3 regions of the Paenibacillus sp. FSL K6-4396 genome follow, and region 1 is predicted to be linked to each of the others. Evidence: riboswitches for the same ligand, from Rfam matches in the RefSeq annotation. Region 1 holds a riboswitch; each other region holds the start of a gene.
The links. Region 1 has a riboswitch for thiamine pyrophosphate ahead of MHB85_RS17660 (thiamine phosphate synthase). Riboswitches for the same ligand answer to the same signal wherever they lie in the genome.
Positions count from the first base shown of each region.

Region 2: linked by a shared signal. The riboswitch ahead of thiC (phosphomethylpyrimidine synthase ThiC) and the one ahead of MHB85_RS17660 (thiamine phosphate synthase) in region 1 are both predicted to bind thiamine pyrophosphate.
Region 3: linked by a shared signal. The riboswitch ahead of MHB85_RS04405 (ABC transporter ATP-binding protein) and the one ahead of MHB85_RS17660 (thiamine phosphate synthase) in region 1 are both predicted to bind thiamine pyrophosphate.

Region 1 covers NZ_JBBOCR010000001.1:4,083,112-4,089,530, reverse strand. The annotation lists gene MHB85_RS17680 (hypothetical protein) at 1-322, shown strand, start outside; gene MHB85_RS17675 (hypothetical protein) at 319-870, shown strand; gene MHB85_RS17670 (hypothetical protein) at 857-1,840, shown strand; gene MHB85_RS17665 (ABC-F family ATP-binding cassette domain-containing protein) at 1,979-3,529, shown strand; TPP riboswitch at 3,605-3,714, shown strand; gene MHB85_RS17660 (thiamine phosphate synthase) at 3,907-4,602, shown strand; gene thiO (glycine oxidase ThiO) at 4,620-5,792, shown strand; gene thiS (sulfur carrier protein ThiS) at 5,789-5,992, shown strand; gene MHB85_RS17645 (thiazole synthase) at 5,995-6,419, shown strand, end outside.
Region 2 covers NZ_JBBOCR010000001.1:711,801-718,219, reverse strand. The annotation lists gene MHB85_RS03370 (hypothetical protein) at 1-85, shown strand, start outside; gene MHB85_RS03365 (hypothetical protein) at 265-954, shown strand; gene thiC (phosphomethylpyrimidine synthase ThiC) at 1,257-3,041, opposite strand; TPP riboswitch at 3,464-3,577, opposite strand; gene MHB85_RS03355 (IclR family transcriptional regulator) at 3,726-4,469, opposite strand; gene MHB85_RS03350 (alpha/beta hydrolase) at 4,829-5,854, shown strand; gene MHB85_RS03345 (Fe-Mn family superoxide dismutase) at 6,003-6,419, shown strand, end outside.
Region 3 covers NZ_JBBOCR010000001.1:975,667-982,085, reverse strand. The annotation lists gene MHB85_RS04425 (ECF transporter S component) at 1-254, opposite strand, end outside; gene MHB85_RS04420 (pectate lyase) at 804-1,472, opposite strand; gene MHB85_RS04415 (radical SAM/SPASM domain-containing protein) at 1,821-2,696, opposite strand; gene MHB85_RS04410 (aspartate/glutamate racemase family protein) at 2,828-3,526, opposite strand; TPP riboswitch at 3,730-3,832, shown strand; gene MHB85_RS04405 (ABC transporter ATP-binding protein) at 4,009-4,776, shown strand; gene MHB85_RS04400 (ABC transporter permease) at 4,763-5,575, shown strand; gene MHB85_RS04395 (ABC transporter substrate-binding protein) at 5,730-6,419, shown strand, end outside.

The DNA.
Region 1 (6,419 bases):
ACAGAATGTTAAGATTTTATCAGCGGCCTTGAACGACAGAGTACAGACAACCGCAGGCATGGAAGGTCGGCTGGCAACAACACTGCATACCACCAATCCGTATCAGTATAGTGGTGTGGAAGTGTTGCATACTGTGAGACAGATGACAGGCACTAGCATTCCTGTGGAGGTAGATGGGACATCGTATGTGATCGATCCACTTGTCAGCAAAACAGCGACTATTCCTGTCCAACTCGATCCTACCTACAGACCAGAGTTTATACGAAATGAAACTGGAGAACTGCTCAAGATTGTTTTTTTGAAGGAGGCCAGTATGAATTGATTAATGCCGCATCCAAGCTGCTTGCCGTATTGCTCGCAGTCCTTCTGCTCTATGTGTATCCAGCTGCTGAAACAGCTGATCGGCAGGATGATATAACACGTATGACGGCTGTTCAGAATGTAACACGTTTTGTTGATGCTGTCCGAACGAAAGGATATATTTCACCTCGAATGTTGGCTGAGTTTGAGGAGCAACTGGCACAGACGGGCAATCTGTATGAGGTGTCGATGGAACATTTACATAAAAAATATGTACCTCATTATACGGACCCGATGGACAATAACAGTTTTAACGGGACCTATGAGGTAGTGCAGGATGGATATTATGCAGCTCAGATTCGAGAAAGACTATTCCCATCCTCAGGGGTGATACCGGTTGATGATCCTGGCCGAAGATATACGATGACGACAGGGGATTTTTTCACCGTGACGCTCCAGAATACAAATCGTACACCTTCCATGCTCATTCGTGAATGGTTGAGTGGCACGGCTCAGGCTTCAGCAGTATTTGTAACATACGGAGGTATGGTCCTCAATGAAGATTACTGAGCTATCCATTGTATTTGTGCTGATCTTCTTCCCGCTCTTCTGGATCATCTCACTCCATACCCAAGATGCCGAAGAGGCTCAATATCTTGGCCAACGATACAGATCTGCACTTCAAACTGCAGTCATGGATGCAGGTGCAGTCATGCATCAGAATGAGAAACAAAATGATGAAGCAGGTTATGATTCAACCAAGTTTGTTAAAGCGGACAAGGAGCTTGCCTTGTTGACATTTACGCAGACGATGGCTTTGAATATGGGGATTCGGGATGATCCCGCAGCTATTCGAAACATGTTTAATTACATTCCTGCCGTGGTTATTCTGGATTATGATGGATATTATATGTTGTCCACAGAAACAGAGATGACGGGTCACCGTGAAGATTCTTTCAGGCAAGTGTGGAGTCCCAAGAAACCTTATACATATTCAGATTCTGATGGTAACAGTATTAACTTTACACTGGACGACTACGTATATGCCTATGACGCAAGCGCAGGGAAATGGATTGAGGGATTCCAAAAAGAACTGGCTTCAACCACACAGATTCCTTTACTTCAGAATACCAGCGTATTTGAGCAAGTTAGACAAAGCCGGATTGTGACTACTGTTCAGGATGATCTGGCTGATGTGATTAACCGCCATAATGAGTTTGCCAGAAAGAACGGTATTTCCTATACGTTTACGATGCCCCTGATTGCGCAGGAGGATTGGTACAACTCCATTAACGATACAGGCATTATGGCCTTTGTCCAAGGTATAGGTGTGGGTGACCAGAAGATCAACAATTACGCAATTGGTGGAGGCAGACTTGTGAAGAAAACGGCCATCGTAGGTGGGGTAGATCCTTTAACAGGTATCAAGTACTACTATCCCTCCACATGTGGTAATGGTTACCGTGCTGAAGAAGTGTTTACAGACGCAAGACAAGCAGCTGCACAAGGCTATTTCGAATATAAATGCTCTAATCGTTAGGGTAGCCTGCATGACAAAATCATGTAAGAGGTTCCTGAACTGTTTACATTACTTTCAGAAAAGACGGGACCTGTGCTAGAATAGGGTTTCGGAACAATAACAAAAGTAATGTCTAATAGATAGGAGCAACCTCATCTTATGAGTTTATTGTCAGTAGAGAACGTAAGTCACAATTTTGGAGATCGCACGTTATTTAAAAATGTATCGTTTCGTTTACTTGCCGGAGAGCGCGTAGGACTTGTTGGTGCCAATGGTGTGGGTAAATCAACATTAATGAACATCCTTACCGGTAAATTGCTTAAAGATAGTGGAAAAGTGGAATGGACACCTAAGGTCCGTTATGGATATCTGGATCAGCACACGAAGCTTACGCCAGGCAAAACCATTCGTGACGTCCTTAAGGATGCATTCCTTCCGTTGCTTGAATTGGAAAAAGAAATGATGAATATTACGGACCAGATGGCAGATGCAGATCCAGATAAGCTGGAGCAGTTGCTGGAAGAGATGGGCGATATTCAGGAACAACTGGAACAGGGCGACTTTTATCTGATTGACGTAAAAGTGGAAGAGATGGCCAATGGTCTTGGTTTGTCCGCAATTGGTCTTGATCGAGATGTCGCAGCTCTAAGTGGTGGACAACGTACCAAGGTGCTTCTTGCCAAGCTTTTGCTCGAGAAACCTACAGCGCTTTTGCTGGATGAGCCGACCAACTATCTGGATGTAGAACACATTGAATGGTTGTCACGTTACCTGAAGGACTACCCGCACGCGTTCCTCTTAATCTCCCATGACACGGAATTCATGAATGAAGTCGTAAATGTCATTTATCATTTGGAATTTGCCAAATTAACGAGATATGCAGCGAACTATAACAAGTTCCTCGAGATGGCTGATATGAATAAAGCCCAGCATATTGATGCATACGAGAAGCAGCAAGAGTACATCAAGAAACAGGAAGATTTCATTCAGCGGAACAAGGCACGTGCTTCAACTTCAGGTCGAGCGAAGAGCCGGGAGAAACAGCTGGACAGAATTGAACGTATTGATCGTCCGGATGAAGCAGCTAAACCAACGTTCAAATTCAAGGATGCCCGCGCGAGCAGCAAAACGGTCTTTGAGGGCATTGATTTTGAAATTGGATATACGTATCCTTTGCTGCCCAAAATGACGATGACAATTGAACGTGGTGAGAAAATTGCCATCGTAGGTTGTAATGGTGTGGGTAAATCGACACTGCTGAAAACAATTCTGGGTAAAATATCTCCACTCAGTGGAAAGACCTTTTTGGGAGATTATCTCGAAACGGCCTATTTTGAGCAGGAAGTTCGTGCTGGAAATATCACGCCTATCGAGGACGTCTGGAATGAGTTTTCACATTTGACCCAGAATGAGGTCCGGGGTCATCTCGCTCGCTGTGGGTTGAAAAATGAGCACATTACCCGTCCGCTTAACATGCTGAGTGGTGGAGAACAAGCCAAGGTTCGTTTATGCAAACTTTTGATGCGTGAAAGCAACTGGATTTTATTCGATGAGCCGACAAACCATCTCGATGTCACAGCCAAAGCGGAGTTGCAGCGTGCTTTGCAAGAATTCAAGGGAACGGTGTTACTTGTATCTCATGAACCTGATTTCTACGAGGGTTGGGTTACCAAAACATGGAATGTCGAAGAATGGTCTGAGAAAAACTAGAAGATTCAAGACCATGTTTAACAGAAATGACGGTGACAAAAAAATCCGTCTATGGTAACATAGGCTACAACTTCATATGAACACTAGGGGGGCCGCACGATGCGGCTGAGATGGAAGAATGCGATTCCGGACCCTTTGCACCTGATCTGGATCATACCAGCGTAGGGAAGTGGCGAGCGCGTTTCAGTGAATGACGTGAGCAACGGCAATTCGAAAGGATTTCAACCGTCTGCTTAACGAATTGAAACATGCAGTTGCGTGTATAACGTTAAGGCTATAAGGTCTATAGCTTTATTACACGAAATGAACTGTATGCTTCAGTCAGTCATCTGGTCCTATAATTAACACGCAGCCACTCCCCTACGGGAGTGGCTTTTTTGTGTTTTCATAGCATTCACGCCTGGAAGGAGATGAACAGTACGGTAATTTCTCATGAACGTGTACACGGATCATTTGAACTGCATGTTGTATCTACGGGTGTAGGGAATCAAGCATCTTTTGTAAAAGCTGCAAAGGACGTTTGGCCATGGGTGGACTACATCCATATACGAGAGAAACAACTCTCATGGCAACAAAAGATCGGTTGGGCTGAAAGTCTGCGTGGTGTTGGCGTTCCATCTTGTCGCATCGTTATCAATGGTTCAGAACTGCCACCACAGAATGACATCTATGGCGGTGTACATTGGGGGCAAGAGGCTATACGTAACTACAACCCTGCTGTTATAAGCAATGTCCAGCGAATTCGTCTGGGTGTATCTGTTCATTCAATCGATGAGGCAAAAATCGCTGAAGAACGGGGAGCCGATTACCTTTTCTTCGGGCATGTCTACTCAACCAACAGTAAGCCTGATCTTGAACCAAGAGGATTATATGCTCTGGCTGAAGTGTGCTCTGGTGTCTCCATTCCTGTCATGGGGATTGGGGGCATCAAACCGGGAAACATTCACGCTATTCGCTCTGCAGGCGCACAGGGAGTTGCTGTGATCTCGAATGTATGGGCGAGCGTTTCCCCGGATCGGGCGGCTGCATTATTAAGGCAGGGTATCGTTGCTACAGAAGGTCTGAGCCGCTGAATCAAGGAGATGAGAGGATGAAAAAGATCATTACTGATAGACCGGATAAGATTCATGCAGAAACGATTATTGTAGGCGGAGGCGTTGTTGGATGTGCCATCGCATATGAGCTTGCTTCCCGTGGACAGGATGTGCTGTTGCTGGAGCGTTCGGCGATTGCAGGAGGCACTTCTTGCGCGGCGGCTGGAATGCTGGCGGCAGATAGTGAGGATTTTGCTCATCCTTTGATGGCTAAGCTCGCCAGGCAGAGTAGACAGTTACTTATCGAACAACAGGTGCTAATGGCTACACTCAGTGAGGTAGAGACTGGCCTGCAACGCCAGGGATTCCTAACTCCTTTTCGTTCATACAGTGAATTAAGTAGGTATAAGGACAATCGGAAGTCTGCGTTGTCTGCTTCTACTGATGAGGTATGGTGGGATCGTTCCGTTGTGCAACAGGAGGCATCATGGCTCAACAGAGATACGTATGGAGCCTATTACAGACCTTACGAGAGTGAAATTCTCCCAATCCATCTAACGAAGGCATACGCCGAATCCGCTCAAGCATTGGGAGCACGGGTTATGGAGGACATACAGGATATACGTGTGCAAGCAAACGAACACGGCGTGCAGGGGATCACCACATCGATCGGTGAGATGAAATGCAAACATGTCATTATAGCGGCTGGATTACAGAGTGAAGAGTTGATGAGACATGTAAATCTGAGCTTGCCTGTGTGGTCGGTGAAAGGTGAAATAGCCGCCGTTCAGTTCTCAGATGAACATGCAGGGTACAGACCTGACAGAACGGTGTATGCAGAGGATATCTATATTGTTCCCAAAGCCAATGGCGAAGTTTGGCTTGGGGCAACCAGTCTGCCAGGCAGAACGGATTTGAACGTTTCTGTACAGGGTGTTCAAAAGCTGCTAACAGCGGCTACCCACTGGGTGCCTGGGATGAAGGAAGCACAATTTATACGAGCGTGGGCAGGCGTAAGACCGGCAACTCCAGATGGATTGCCTTATATAGGTTCTTGCAAGAGTATACCCGGGCTGTTCGCCGCCTTTGGGCATTACCGCAACGGTATCTTGCTTAGTGCGATAACAGGCAGGCTTATCGCTGAGTTGCTCGCTGGCAAAAGCTCAGAAGAACTCGGAATTGAGGCGCTGAGTCCGGAGCGTTTGAACAGAAAGGGAGTGGTGCAGTGAATATCATCGTTAATGGTCAACGGATGGAGATTGAAGACAGATTGAATCGTGTGGATAAACTGCTTAAATCTTTTGATCTGCAAGTCAAGACTGTAGTTGTAGAGCTGAACAAGCATATTTTAACCCGTGAGTATCATGAAACGACGGCATTAAGAGAAGGCGATCGAATTGAGATTGTACATTTTGTAGGAGGCGGTTGATGATGTTGAACATTGGTAAATATACGTTTGAGTCCAGATTGTTGCTCGGAACAGGCAAGTTTTCGGATCTGGAAGTGCAAAGTCAGGCTGTGGAAGCATCTGAAACGGAAGTTTTGACTTTTGCTGTTCGTCGTCTGAATTTGGAGGAACGTAATCAGAAGCATTTCCTGGATACGTTGGATCTGGACAAATACACACTTCTTCCGAATACGGCAGGGGCTTCCACTGCGGAAGAGGCGGTGCGGATTGCCGAGCTTGCGCGGGCTTCAGGACTTTGTGATATGATAAAAGTTGAAGTCATCGGAGATGGAATGACGTTACTCCCAGATCCAATTGAAACGTACAAGGCTTGCGAAATTTTGCTTGAAAATGGCTTCACGGTATTGCCTTATATTTCAGATGATGTCATTCTGGCCAAAAGGCTACA
Region 2 (6,419 bases), 3.4 Mb from region 1:
GAATGAGAACACTCAAGGTCTATCCTTTCATGAAATTCTACAGCAAAAAATGGCGAAGAAAAATGCTTCTCCTTCCCTTAGATAAAAATGGACACCGGACCCTATTCGAGTCCGCTTATCAACCGTCTTTCCGCAGCTTGGCGGAAGGGCGGTTATTGGCGTTGAGCAATAAACAACTGTACAGTCCTCATTCATGTTTCTATAATGGTTTTAAATATCTACGAGATCCATGACATATACGAACTGTAAAAGGGGACTTAGCACATGATCACCATTGGTTGTTTTCACGCTCATTATTCCAACATTGCCTTAATTGAAGAGACGCTTGCTCCTTATGAAGTTGAATTAGTCCATTACGTCGATCCAGGTCTGGACCGCCTTAAACATGACGCTGACTTTTCCGAGGTCGTCATTCACGAGAAGGTAGCCCAGACGCTCCAATGGATCGCTAAGTGTCATGCCGATGCCATTCTGGTCACGTGTACCCTGTTTGCGACAGTACTGGAGCAGGAAGCCACACAGGTCCCTGTGCCTGTGATCGGCATAGATGATCCGTTATTGCAGGAGATGCGGCGAGTAACAGGAGATTACATAATCGCATTCACCAACCCTGCAACCGTTGAAGGCACGATGGCACGGTTGAATCAGGCATTACAGCCAGAGAATGAGAATGGGCAACTACACGTTGCCAAGACATCTCAGACGGAAGCGGTATGCATCCCTGGGACATTTGAATTGATTATGCGTGGAGATCAGCAAGGATATCTCGAAGCAGTACGTGAAGGATTACAGCAGATTGCTGAGCAGTATCCGGGTAAAACGGTAGTGGCAGCCCAACTGTCTATGGCTCCCGCCGCTGCACAGGTTGCAATAGATCGCGGTATTCCAATCCATAGCCCGCTAGCATTGCTCGCAACGTATTTGGAGAAGAATTTGGGCCTGGCTCGACAGTAATTTAACGAGGTGAACTAATATGCGATTCCTCTATATTGTTTTACTGTTTATAGTAGGTTTTTCCTGTTCCGCATTTCTATACGGAGGAGCACCAAGACTCAGTGATGCTCTTTTATTCGTTATCGCAGGAATTCTGTATAAGATATGGGCCACATGCAGTCACAAAGCTAATTCTGATAAAGGCTGAGTAAGTTAAGAATACATACATGACATAGCACCAAAAAAGCCGTTCTTCTCTGCAATGACAGAGAGAAACGGCTTTATCTCTATTTCAGACTGCCCAGCTTGCGCTGTACCGACGCCTAGGAGCGTGTCCGATATTCCTCGGCCTTTTCTTGCATGCCCGCTTCTACAGCCTCATTATCGGACAATCCTTTGTCTGCGGCAAAGGCACGAATGTCCTGCGTAATGCGCATGCTACAGAACTTCGGTCCGCACATGGAGCAGAAATGAGCTTCTTTGGCCCCTTCTGCTGGCAGCGTCTCATCATGGTAGGACAGCGCACGTTCAGGGTCCAGTGACAGGTTGAACTGGTCACGCCAACGGAACTCGAACCGCGCTTTGGACAATGCGTCATCGCGGCGTTGAGCACGTGGATGGCCTTTCGCCAGATCGGCGGCATGAGCTGCGATCTTGTAGGCAATAACCCCTTCGCGCACATCATCCTTGTTGGGCAGGCCCAAATGTTCTTTTGGCGTAACATAACAGAGCATCGACGTGCCAAACCAGCCAATCATGGCTGCCCCAATGGCAGACGTGATGTGATCATATCCTGGCGCAATGTCAGTTGTTAGCGGCCCAAGTGTGTAGAACGGTGCTTCTTTACATATCTCCATCTGCAAGTCCACATTCTCTTTGATCTTGTGCATCGGCACATGACCCGGGCCTTCGATCATCACCTGCACATCATGCTTCCATGCGATCTGCGTCAGTTCCCCGAGCGTAGCCAGTTCTGCCATCTGAGCTTCGTCATTGGCATCGTAGATACTGCCTGGACGAAGTCCATCTCCCAGCGAAAACGCCACATCATACCTTTTCATAATCTCGCAGATTTCTTCAAAATGAGTGTACAAAAAATTCTCCTGATGATGCGCCAGACACCATGCTGCCATAATGGACCCGCCCCGGGACACAATGCCTGTCATCCGTTTGGCCGTCATCGGGATATAACGCAGCAGTACACCTGCATGAATCGTAAAGTAGTCCACGCCTTGCTCTGCCTGCTCTATGAGTGTGTCACGGTACAACTCCCAGGTCAGCGCCTCCGCTTCGCCATTCACCTTCTCCAGCGCTTGATACAGCGGTACCGTACCAATCGGCACAGGAGAATTACGAATGATCCATTCCCGGGTCGTATGAATGTTTTTGCCTGTGGACAGATCCATCACGGTATCCGATCCCCAGCGTACTGCCCAAGTCATCTTCTCCACCTCTTCCTCGATGGAAGAGGATACGGCAGAGTTCCCTATGTTGGCATTGATCTTCACGTGAAAATGACGACCGATCAACATCGGCTCACTCTCCGGGTGATTGATGTTGGATGGCAGAATGGCCCGTCCACTCGCCAGCTCCTGACGTACAAATTCCGGTTCCACGCCCTCACGAATGGCGGCGAATTCCATCTCTGCCGTAATGACTCCCTGTCTCGCGTAGTGCATCTGGGTCACACAGCGTCCTGGCTGTGCCCGCAGCGGTTTGCCACGTAATCCGGGGTACTCTTCGGCGCCGGCTCTCTTCCCTCCGGGCTTCAGTCCGTTATCCTCCGGTTTAACCGTACGGCCCCGATAAGCTTCAACATCGCCGCGCTCTGTGATCCAACGGGTGCGCAGGGCTGGCAGACCTGCACGGATATCCGCATGAAATGCGGGATCGGTCATGGGGCCGCTCGTATCGTAGACACGCAGCGGTTCGTTATGCTCCACCCCTTGGGGAGTATTCGTGTCATGAAGGGCTATCTCACGCTCCGGTACAGCAATGTCCGACCGTGAGCCCTGAATGTAGACTTTGCGGCTGCCCGGAAAGGGCTGAACCCGTCCGGCCGCTCCTGTTTCTTTTTCCACCTGCTGACCGTTATGTTCCTGTTCCATCGCTTGTTGTCCCGTTTGATTTCCTGTACTCATGTTCGATTGTCTCCTCCTCAGTGTTCATCGCTTGTTTGGTTGGTATCGTCATTAGCTCGCTTACGTACCTGTCCCAAATCATACAGAGCGCAGAGAAGAAAGAGCGATCATACACCAGACCAGAGGGAGACATTATTCATGTACAGTTAACAACAGAACGGAGGTTACCACAGATCATGGATCTATGGTGACTTCTCTCTCATCATCCAAGCCCACTTTCGCAGGTTATTGAAAAAGAAGTCGATGGAGTACGTGCTATATCGCCCGTTCACTGTATATAAAAAAGCCGGTCCCCGAAGGAACCGACTTTTATGTCCATCACCAATAATGCACCTTCATGCGGCTCCTAAACGGAGCCCTACAAGGGTCACATCATGTGGTGGTTGTGGTCATATCGCCGATTACTTCCCTACGCTGGTATGATCCAGATCAGGTGCAAAGGGTCCGGAATCTCATGCGATTCCGTCTCAGTCCGGACAGTTCGGACTCCCCCAGTAACGTTAACAAGTTGCGGCACACACATGCCGCCGTTCATATTCAATGAAGCTGACCCCGATGGGCCGTCCATTACAGAGTAGCGCAACCGGAACACAAAAACAACCTTTATATTCCAGAACACCAACTCAATTTGGAAAAAAACTTACATCAGCATCAGGATAACATGAGCCCCATCTGCGTAGCAGCATCCTTCAACACAGGTGCGTATTCATGCAATGTCTCCTGCGAAAGTCGGCTGACAGGCCCTGAGACCGAGAGAGCAGCTGCAATATTGCCTCGGCGATCCATAATCGGTACAGATACCGCGGCAGCTCCCGGCTCACGCTCCTCATAACTCGTCGCATATCCGTTATCCCGGATATCTCCCATTTGCGCCAAATACACCGCGGGATCAATAAACACCGGCCATTCCGGCCCGTTCATCAGTTCTTCACGATCCTCGTCCGTGGCAAACGCCATCAAAACTTTGCTGGAAGCGCCCACAGACAGCGGGAGTCTAACACCCACTGGAGCGACTCGGCGGATCGCCTGATCACTTTGCACAGCTTGAATCCGTATCCTTTCACTCCCATCACGCAAGTACAGACTTACCGTCTCCCCCAATCGATCTCTCAGTCGCTCCATCGCAGGCAGCAGCAGAATAGCGGGATCATCACTGCGGGACATATGAGCTGACAGCTCCCAGATTCGGATGCCAAGTCGGTACTTCTCTGTTGCTGCATCGCGGATCACGAACCCTCGATCCTCCAGCGTAGCCATCAAACGGTGCACTGTACTTTTGTGCAGGCCAATCTGGCTGGCAATTTCGGTGAGTCCCAGATCACTGCGTGTGGTAAAACATAATAATATATCCAGCGCCCGTTCCACAGCCCGGACGGTTAACTTGCGATCTTCCATGGCATAATGCCCTCCTCATGTTTCATCACATGAAACTTGGTTACATAAATTATATGAGAAACGGTCTCATCTGTAAACCAAAAAGAGCCAAAATTAAAATAGGCCAACGTGTAAATTTTTCCTTTTTATAAGACTTAATCCCCTGTAATTTACACACTAAGGTAATGTTACCCATATATCTTAAGAACTATATAACAATTGCGTAACAAATGCCCTCAATCAATTGACTTTGACTATATTGGAACATACGATAAAGATATATTACATTAAGATATCGCTCTGAAGCAGGCTCTGAAATCGACGCAATTCTCTTTTCATGTCGTTGTTATCTTCAACTGAACTTCAAAGGAGGGGCATTCATGTATCCAACATCCCAGAGCGAAGCCCCGCTGCAAACAAAAGTGTCCGATCTGCCCTCTTCCTTATCACCGAGGCTGATTCGGTTCAAACATATTATCGTAGCGCTGCTGCTCTCCGTTGTATTTTTTCTACTGTTTTGTTTTATTGCACTGCATGGTTATATCGCATGGGTATTATCCAATCCTACTGTAGCGCCGGTCTTCTCCAATCCGATGCAAGCCAAGAACATGAAGTACGAAGACATCACGTTCCCGGCAGCAGATGGCAGCCGGACGATGCAGGGATGGTATATACCTGCTGACAATGCTGCAAGCAAAACGATTATTTTCAGTCACGGCTATGGTGCCAATCGTGAAGAAACATGGGTTCCCATGTATGACCTGGCACACTATGCTCATCAACTTGGGTTCAACGTGGTCATGTTCGATTATGGCTTCGCCTCACAGGTGAACAAAGCTGTAGCCACAGGTGGCAAAGCTGAGTCACAGCAATTGCTCGGTGCGATCCAGTTCGCCAAGCAACGTGGTGCGCAGGAACTGGTTGTCTGGGGCTTCTCGATGGGTGCCGGTACAGCGTTACAAACCGGACTGATTACGAAGGAAGTGGATGCAATGATACTGGACAGTGCGTTCCTGCTGGAGCCAGATACACTGTACCACAACATTCACAACCAGATCGATCTGCCACGTCAGCCTACACTGGAGATCATGAAGCTGTTGTTCCCTGTTCTGAATGGTACCGGATTACAACAGATTCCATACCAGGAAGTGAAAAAGGAAGAGTATCCGTTCCCGATTTTCTTCATCCATGGTACAGAGGACGAGAAGGCACCTTATCCAATTGCGGAGCAACTCGCCGCCAACCAGACCAATCCGTACTCCGATGTATGGATTGTCCAGGATGCGCATCATGAGTTGATCTTCCGGGAGCATCCAAAGGAATATCTGCGTCGTGTCTCAACTTTCCTCAGTCATGTAACGAAAACAAGCAGTGACGATGTGCAGAACACGAATAATGGACAATAACCAAATTTTAATCATTGAATTTTTTCCAGAGCCCTCAGGGGCTTTTTTTTTGCACTCATAGGACAACAAGCTCGCGGAATATACTCTTGTGACGCATGAACAGACGGTCTGCATGCAATGAATTTCATCTGAAGGAGGTTCAACATAGATGAACTGGTATGGATATGGTCACCTGCTGCCTCTGCGGACATTGGAGGAAATTCGTTTCTGGAAAGAGCAAGAGAAAGAACATACACTCGTCATCCGTGCCCTGGTTCCTGATCTGGAGCCCCCATACGTCAAGCTGCTGGAGGAATGGGAGGTTACCTTTGCAAACAGTGAGCGAGTAGCCAATCAGCTTTTAAAACAACTATTGCCCGCAACCCATCCACCTGCTCCCTACATGGTTCGTTGTATCGATCAACTTGTGCTGGCAGCTCGGCAGCAATCGAGAGAGTTCATCAAACAGCTGTATGTTCTTCTGGAACAAAGTGCTGCTGTGCAAGCTGTTCCGCTTGCCAAAGTACTCATTCTGCATTTTATCCGCGAATCGGAGTATTTTCTGGGCGTATTGGATACTCTTGGC
Region 3 (6,419 bases), 3.1 Mb from region 1:
AGAAAAGCACTTACCGTTGAAGCCGCAACTTCGGCAAGAATAGCCACGCCTGGTTTACGAGTGATAACAAAAGCAAACGTACCCGCCATAAACCACATGCCGTAGATCATCTGCTCCGCATGAACGCCAAATGGTTTCATCAAGTCATATGTAGGTCCCCATATCTTGTAAATCACCCCAAACACTACTGCGATCACGATGGTTACCAAAATATCCGTTAGTTTCAATCGCTTGTTGCCTGTTGTTGTTGCCATGTTCTCTACGTCCTTCCTTTGTTCCCTGTGGGAGTTGTAAAAGTGTGTGTTCAAAAAGACTGGTTGAACAACCTCTAAAAATAAACGAAAAAGCCTCCCCGGTTCCGGGCAGGCCTTACGTACAGTATACAATCCTCACAATGATGTATTGGGTGGATGTCGAAAATACGGAATATCAACCATCCCTCTCCGCCCTGGCAGATACACCACCACAGTTCAAAAAGATCTGTTGTTCATCCACGTTCATTCTCACAATTCACCCTTACATATCGCAAATCCATGTTCTCTACGCTGGCATTACCCAGATCAGATGTACGGTCAGCGGCACAAGGCCACTCTCTCAGCCCAACTTCATTGAGCTCCCGGTTCACTTATTTCATTGCTTCTAATGTACATCAGATGGGTATTTGTGGCAATGGTCTCTACAAAAATCAATGTTGGCATAGGAAAAGGCATCCCCCTGGATGCCTTTTGGACATACTTCACGATGTGAAATAGCTACCTTATCCGTTACAAGCCTTCAATGCGTATTCCAAGGTATCCTTGTTCTTAATATTGCGTGTTCCCTGACTGGCTCGTTTTCCCTGAAGCAAACCCCTTGAACAACGTTGGTACTTTGGAATAACGGGTATTCGTAATTTTCCCTTGTGATGTGCTGCTGTCTGTACGCATAATCGAATCTTTTACATTAGAAATGTTGGAGTTATCCAGCGTCATGTTAACTGCGAAGGAAGTTCCACCATTTTGGCGAACCAGTTTGCCAATATCATCTGCACGGAAATTTTTGATGTTAATTGTTCCAGCTGCATTCATCTGGAACACTTTATCATAAGCCTTATAAGCTGCCCCACCGGTAATGTTAACCGTTCCGGCAGACTTCAATGTCAGTGCATCCTCGCCCACGTCCTGCCAGACCACATTCGATATATTACAGTTGCCATAACAATGAACACCATCAGCAGCTGGTGATCCAATGTTTACGTTTTTGAGCGTGGCCCCTGCCTCCAGACGAAAGACTGGCTTCTGATTTTCTGCTTGAGATCCGTCGCCCAGTGTGGAAGGATTGGCTACAAATGTTTTACCTTGGCCGTCATAGGTCGTGCCCTTTGGAACCACAATGGTTGAATTTACAACGGTAGGTGCAGCCGCAGCCGGAACGGCACCAAATATAGAAGCAACCAAACCAGCGGACAGCAACAACGTCAACATTTTTTTCATAACTTTATTCCTCCCTTATTCTCTCGTTATTTGATAGTGTACAAGCCTGAGCTTGTCCTGGAAGATCGTCAGAGGTGCACCTCTGTCCGACCCACAACCTAATCCTACCAAATAAGGAAGGTAACTAGAATAATCATTAGATCAGATATATTATGACATCGCACAATCCCTGTCATATCCTCGTTTTTTGCATGCCAGGTCTCTCAAGCAATATGCTCATATCAACCTCTGGTATGCTCATTTGTAACGTATGCACCCTCACTTGAATCCCCGATAACAAAGAAAGACCACTACATTTGTCTCCAAATGTGTGATCTTGAATGGCTTCCGGCTTGCTGATATAAGATATCAGGCTCCGAATCTCTGACGATAACCGCACTTTCGACACAACTCTTCCACAGCTTCGCGCCTGGAGAAGCCATATACCAGATTGTTCGCTCGCTCACCCTCAATAATCTCCGAGAATGACTTCTCGTGCACATTACCAAGGTTAATGACACCCTCACCATCAAGACAGCATGGAACCACCGTTCCATCTACAAGCACAGCTGCCTGACCACGCAATGCATGGCAGAAGCCTTTGCCGTCATCTTCAGGTGCATCCAGACTCGGCCACTGGAACTCATGGTCCTGATTCAGGTATACATTCGGGGCAATTTTGACCCCGCTGCCTGGAACTACTTTTTCCTCAATTCGGAAGTCCAGATTGAACTCACGTTCCAATACTTCAAGGGTCTCCCGATTTCGATTCATCTGAGCATTTGTGAAGTTATCCTGCGTCAGATTCCACAACCGGAATGAGATGATGACATTGTGCTTCACCGCTTCGTGAACAAAAGACAGAATGTTGCTCAGGTATCCGTCACGGTCGGTCGAACCTTCATGCCCATCGAAGCTGTGCAGGGAGAAATTCATCTGCCGCAGCGCCGGTTTGCCAAGCAATTTATGCTGAGTCTTGGGCAATAGTGTACCATTCGTTGTAATGTTCACCTTGAGTCCCTTCTCATGTGCGGAATCGAGCAACAGATCTATTTTGGGATGCAACAAGGGTTCACCTTTGACATGTAGATAAATATGATTGGTGTGTGGTTTAACTTGTTCCAGTATATTGTTGAAGACTTCAGGGTCAATGAATCCTTTGGCACGCTGCGTCTGTGGACAGAAGCTGCAAGCCAGATTGCAGATACTCGTGATCTCAATATATACTTTTTTGAACGTTTTCAACTCGGGTCCCCATTCTGCCTAGGAGGGAGAACAATCCCACCTGCATTTTGTGATCCGGCCTATACGGGCCATCCCTATTATATCGGGTTCATGAGCCAAGGTAAATCAGAGAACTGGTTTATCTGGTTGTGTCAAAATGATTTGGCTAGTGCCAAATGAACAGATTCAATCGCATGAATACGTGTTGTATCAAATAATGGAACTTCTGAATCCTCTACTTTTACTAATAATCCAATTTCGGTGCAACCTAATATGATCCCCTCAGCTCCATCATCAACTAGCCTTTGGATCACCTTTTTATAATAATCCCTTGATAAGGGCTCAATTTTCCCTAAACATAATTCCTCATATATTATTTTATTGATAACTTTTCTATCCTCTTCATTCGGTATCAAAACCTTAATACCATTCAATTCAATTCGTTTTTTATAAAAGTCTTGTTCCATCGTATATTTAGTGCCAAGTAAACCAACCGTACTTATTTTGGACTTATGAATTTGATTTGCTGTTGAATCAGCAATATGTACAATGGGTAAACGCACTTTTTCTTCAATATGTTTAATCACTTTATGCATCGTATTTGTACAAATTACAATCATTTCTGCTCCTGCCTTTTCCAGAGACTGAGCAGCATTCCCTAATAATTCACCAGCACTTTCCCAATTACCTTCAGCCTGATAACGCTCGATTTCTTCAAAATCCACGCTATATAAGATGCATTTGGCTGAATGCAATCCTCCCAATTTATTTTTCACTTCTTCATTAATAATTCGATAATACTCTAACGATGACTCCCAGCTCATTCCACCAATAAGGCCAATCGTTTTCATATACACTCCCCTTTCCATTTAATACATCCCGAAAGCAGCATATAGAAATTTAATAGATATTGTACCGTATCTATCTGATTAAATAAACGAAGCGTATTATGAATCCGCGGAAAGCCAAGATCAGTACTCACATTCTTTCCGAGCGCCCCCTTTACATTCCACTTGCATGTGATATATGCTGAACACACAACTGCATATCTTGAACATTGCACTAGGGGAGCCTTACGGCTGAGACGAATCGAATGATTCGGACCCTTTGAACCTGATCTGGATCATACCAGCGGAGGGAAGTGGAGCGGCCTTTCAGTAAGCGGATTTTTTCATGTTGATGATGAAATTTAATGTGAATTGAACTTACAGACCCACTCATTTCTCCGGAAATGGGTGGGTCTTTTTCGCGTTCTGCGGGCAGATCAGAAGGTGTAATTAAAGATCCCGTAGTTTGAAGTTGAATTTGGAATAACAAGGGGGGACAAAACGAGATGGATAATAACATAACCATTCACAACATGAGCTACGCTTTCCCGGAAAAAAGGGATTCCCCCGTGCTCTCCAATGTGTCGATGCGTGTAGCCAACGGCGAATTCGTCTCGCTTATCGGCTCCAGCGGCTCCGGTAAAAGCACCCTTTTCAAGCTGCTGGCAGGCCTGCTTGAGCCAACCCATGGAACCATAGAAATTCCTTGGGTCCCTGAAGGAAAGCGACTGGGGCAGGTGGCCTATATGCCACAAAAGGACCTCCTGTTATCCTGGCGAACCGTCATGGAGAATTGCATGCTCCCCGCTGAACTTGCTCCAGAGCGGCAGGATAAGGGGAGAATTCGCGCGGACATTCTGGCTGGGCTCGACAGATTTGGCCTATCCGGCTACGCGCATGCTTACCCAGACGAGCTATCGGGTGGCATGCGCCAGCGTGTCGCGCTGCTTCGTACTTTGCTGACAGGTGGCCAACTCATGCTGCTGGATGAACCATTCGGCGCACTCGATGCCTTAACCAAACGGGAGATGCATCGCTGGTTGTTGGAACTGTGGGAGGGCTTTGGCAAAACCGTGTTGTTCATTACGCATGACATTGAAGAGGCGCTGCTGCTCAGTGATCGGATTATCCTGTTAACTCCGGGGCGCCAAGGCCAACAGCTACAGGATTTGACGGTACCTTTGCCACGTCCAAGACATTCGGACATGATCTATGAACCGGCGCTCGTTCAGATGAGACGACGACTGGAGGAACAATTGCATGCGAGAAGGTAACTTGGGAGACTGCATGAAGGATAGCGTAAGGCGTTGGCTTGCCCGTTATGGTCTGTTTCTTTGGCTCCTGCTCTTGTTGCTTGTCTTCTGGGAGTGGATTGTGCGTATGGGATGGGTGCCCTCCTTCATCATTCCAGCCCCAACGGCGATTGCCAGCTCCCTGTATGAGCATCGCTACCTCCTGCTGGCTACACATCTGCCTGCTACCTTGATGGAGGTTATTGTTGGTTTTGGCTTGTCCATAGTGACTGGAATTACGCTAGCGACAGGAATGCATATGAACCGATCGATTGAAAAGGCCTTGTATCCCTTCATCGTGATCAGTCAAACCATACCACTGATTGCCCTGTCCCCTGTATTCATCCTGTGGTTTGGTTATACCTTGTGGAGCAAAGTCGCCGTGGTGTTCCTGATCGCCTTCTTCCCCATTGTGGTCAGCACCTACGATGGACTTCGCCAAGGCGATCCAGAACAGCGTGAACTGCTGCTCACCATGGGCGCCAGCAAGTGGGATATTTTTTGCAAACTCCAGGTTCCACTTGCCCTTCCCTCTTTTTTCTCGGGGCTAAAGATGTCTGTGGTGTACTGCGTGGTTGGTGCAACGATTGGCGAATGGCTCGGTGGCAGCAAAGGTCTCGGATACTTCAGCCGCCGTATGTCCAGCAACATGAACACGGACGCGATGTTTGCCGCTATTGTGCTGTTATCCCTGCTTGGGATCGTTTTGTTTATATTGATTGCCTGGCTGGAGAAACGGTTTAACACACGCCGTCATGGAGGCAAAAGAAAGAACGGATAATCTTGGAGAGTGAATCCGATTTAATGATAGGAAGTATGATTTCCAAACACTTTTTTCACATATCATCAGTTATGTTTCAATCATCACGTTGTCCGTTAACATCCTGCTGTTCTTCTCCTACAAACCTTAAACAATGAAATGAGGAACTTCCATTATGAATAATAAAGGCATACACTCCCTGCTTCCCATCATGCTCATTAGCCTTTTGCTGATAGTCAGTGGATGCAGCACCACGAATACCAGCAGTAACACGCCAACAACAGACTCTGCAACCAATGCACAACAAACAGACAAGTCTGCAACCGAACCAGCATCAGACGCCAAAGATAAACTGTCCATCATGCTCGACTGGTACCCGAATGCAGTACACTCCTTCATCTATGTGGCTCAGGAAAAAGGGTACTTCGCAGACCAAGGTCTGGATGTCGAAATTCAGATGCCTGCGGATACCAATGATTCACTCAAACTTGTTGCTGCCGGTAAAATTGATCTGGCCTTAAGCTACCAGCCCCAAATCTTGCTCGCGCGTGGCGAGACCATTCCTGTACGATCTATTGCTGCTGTTGTTCGGCACCCGCTTGTTCATCTATTGACCGAAGCCAATGGCAACGTGAGTTCACCCAAAGATCTTGACGGAAAAACTGTCGGGTATTCTTCAATTCCGCTGTATGAAGCGATGGTTCGTACGATGATCAGCCACGATGGTGGCAACCCAGATAACATGAATCTGGTCGACGTTGGATTCGATCTGATTCCTTCACTGGCTTCCGGACAGGCGGATGCGATTATGGGTGGTTTTATTAACCATGAACAATTGATTTTGGAGAAAGAAGGACACTCCATG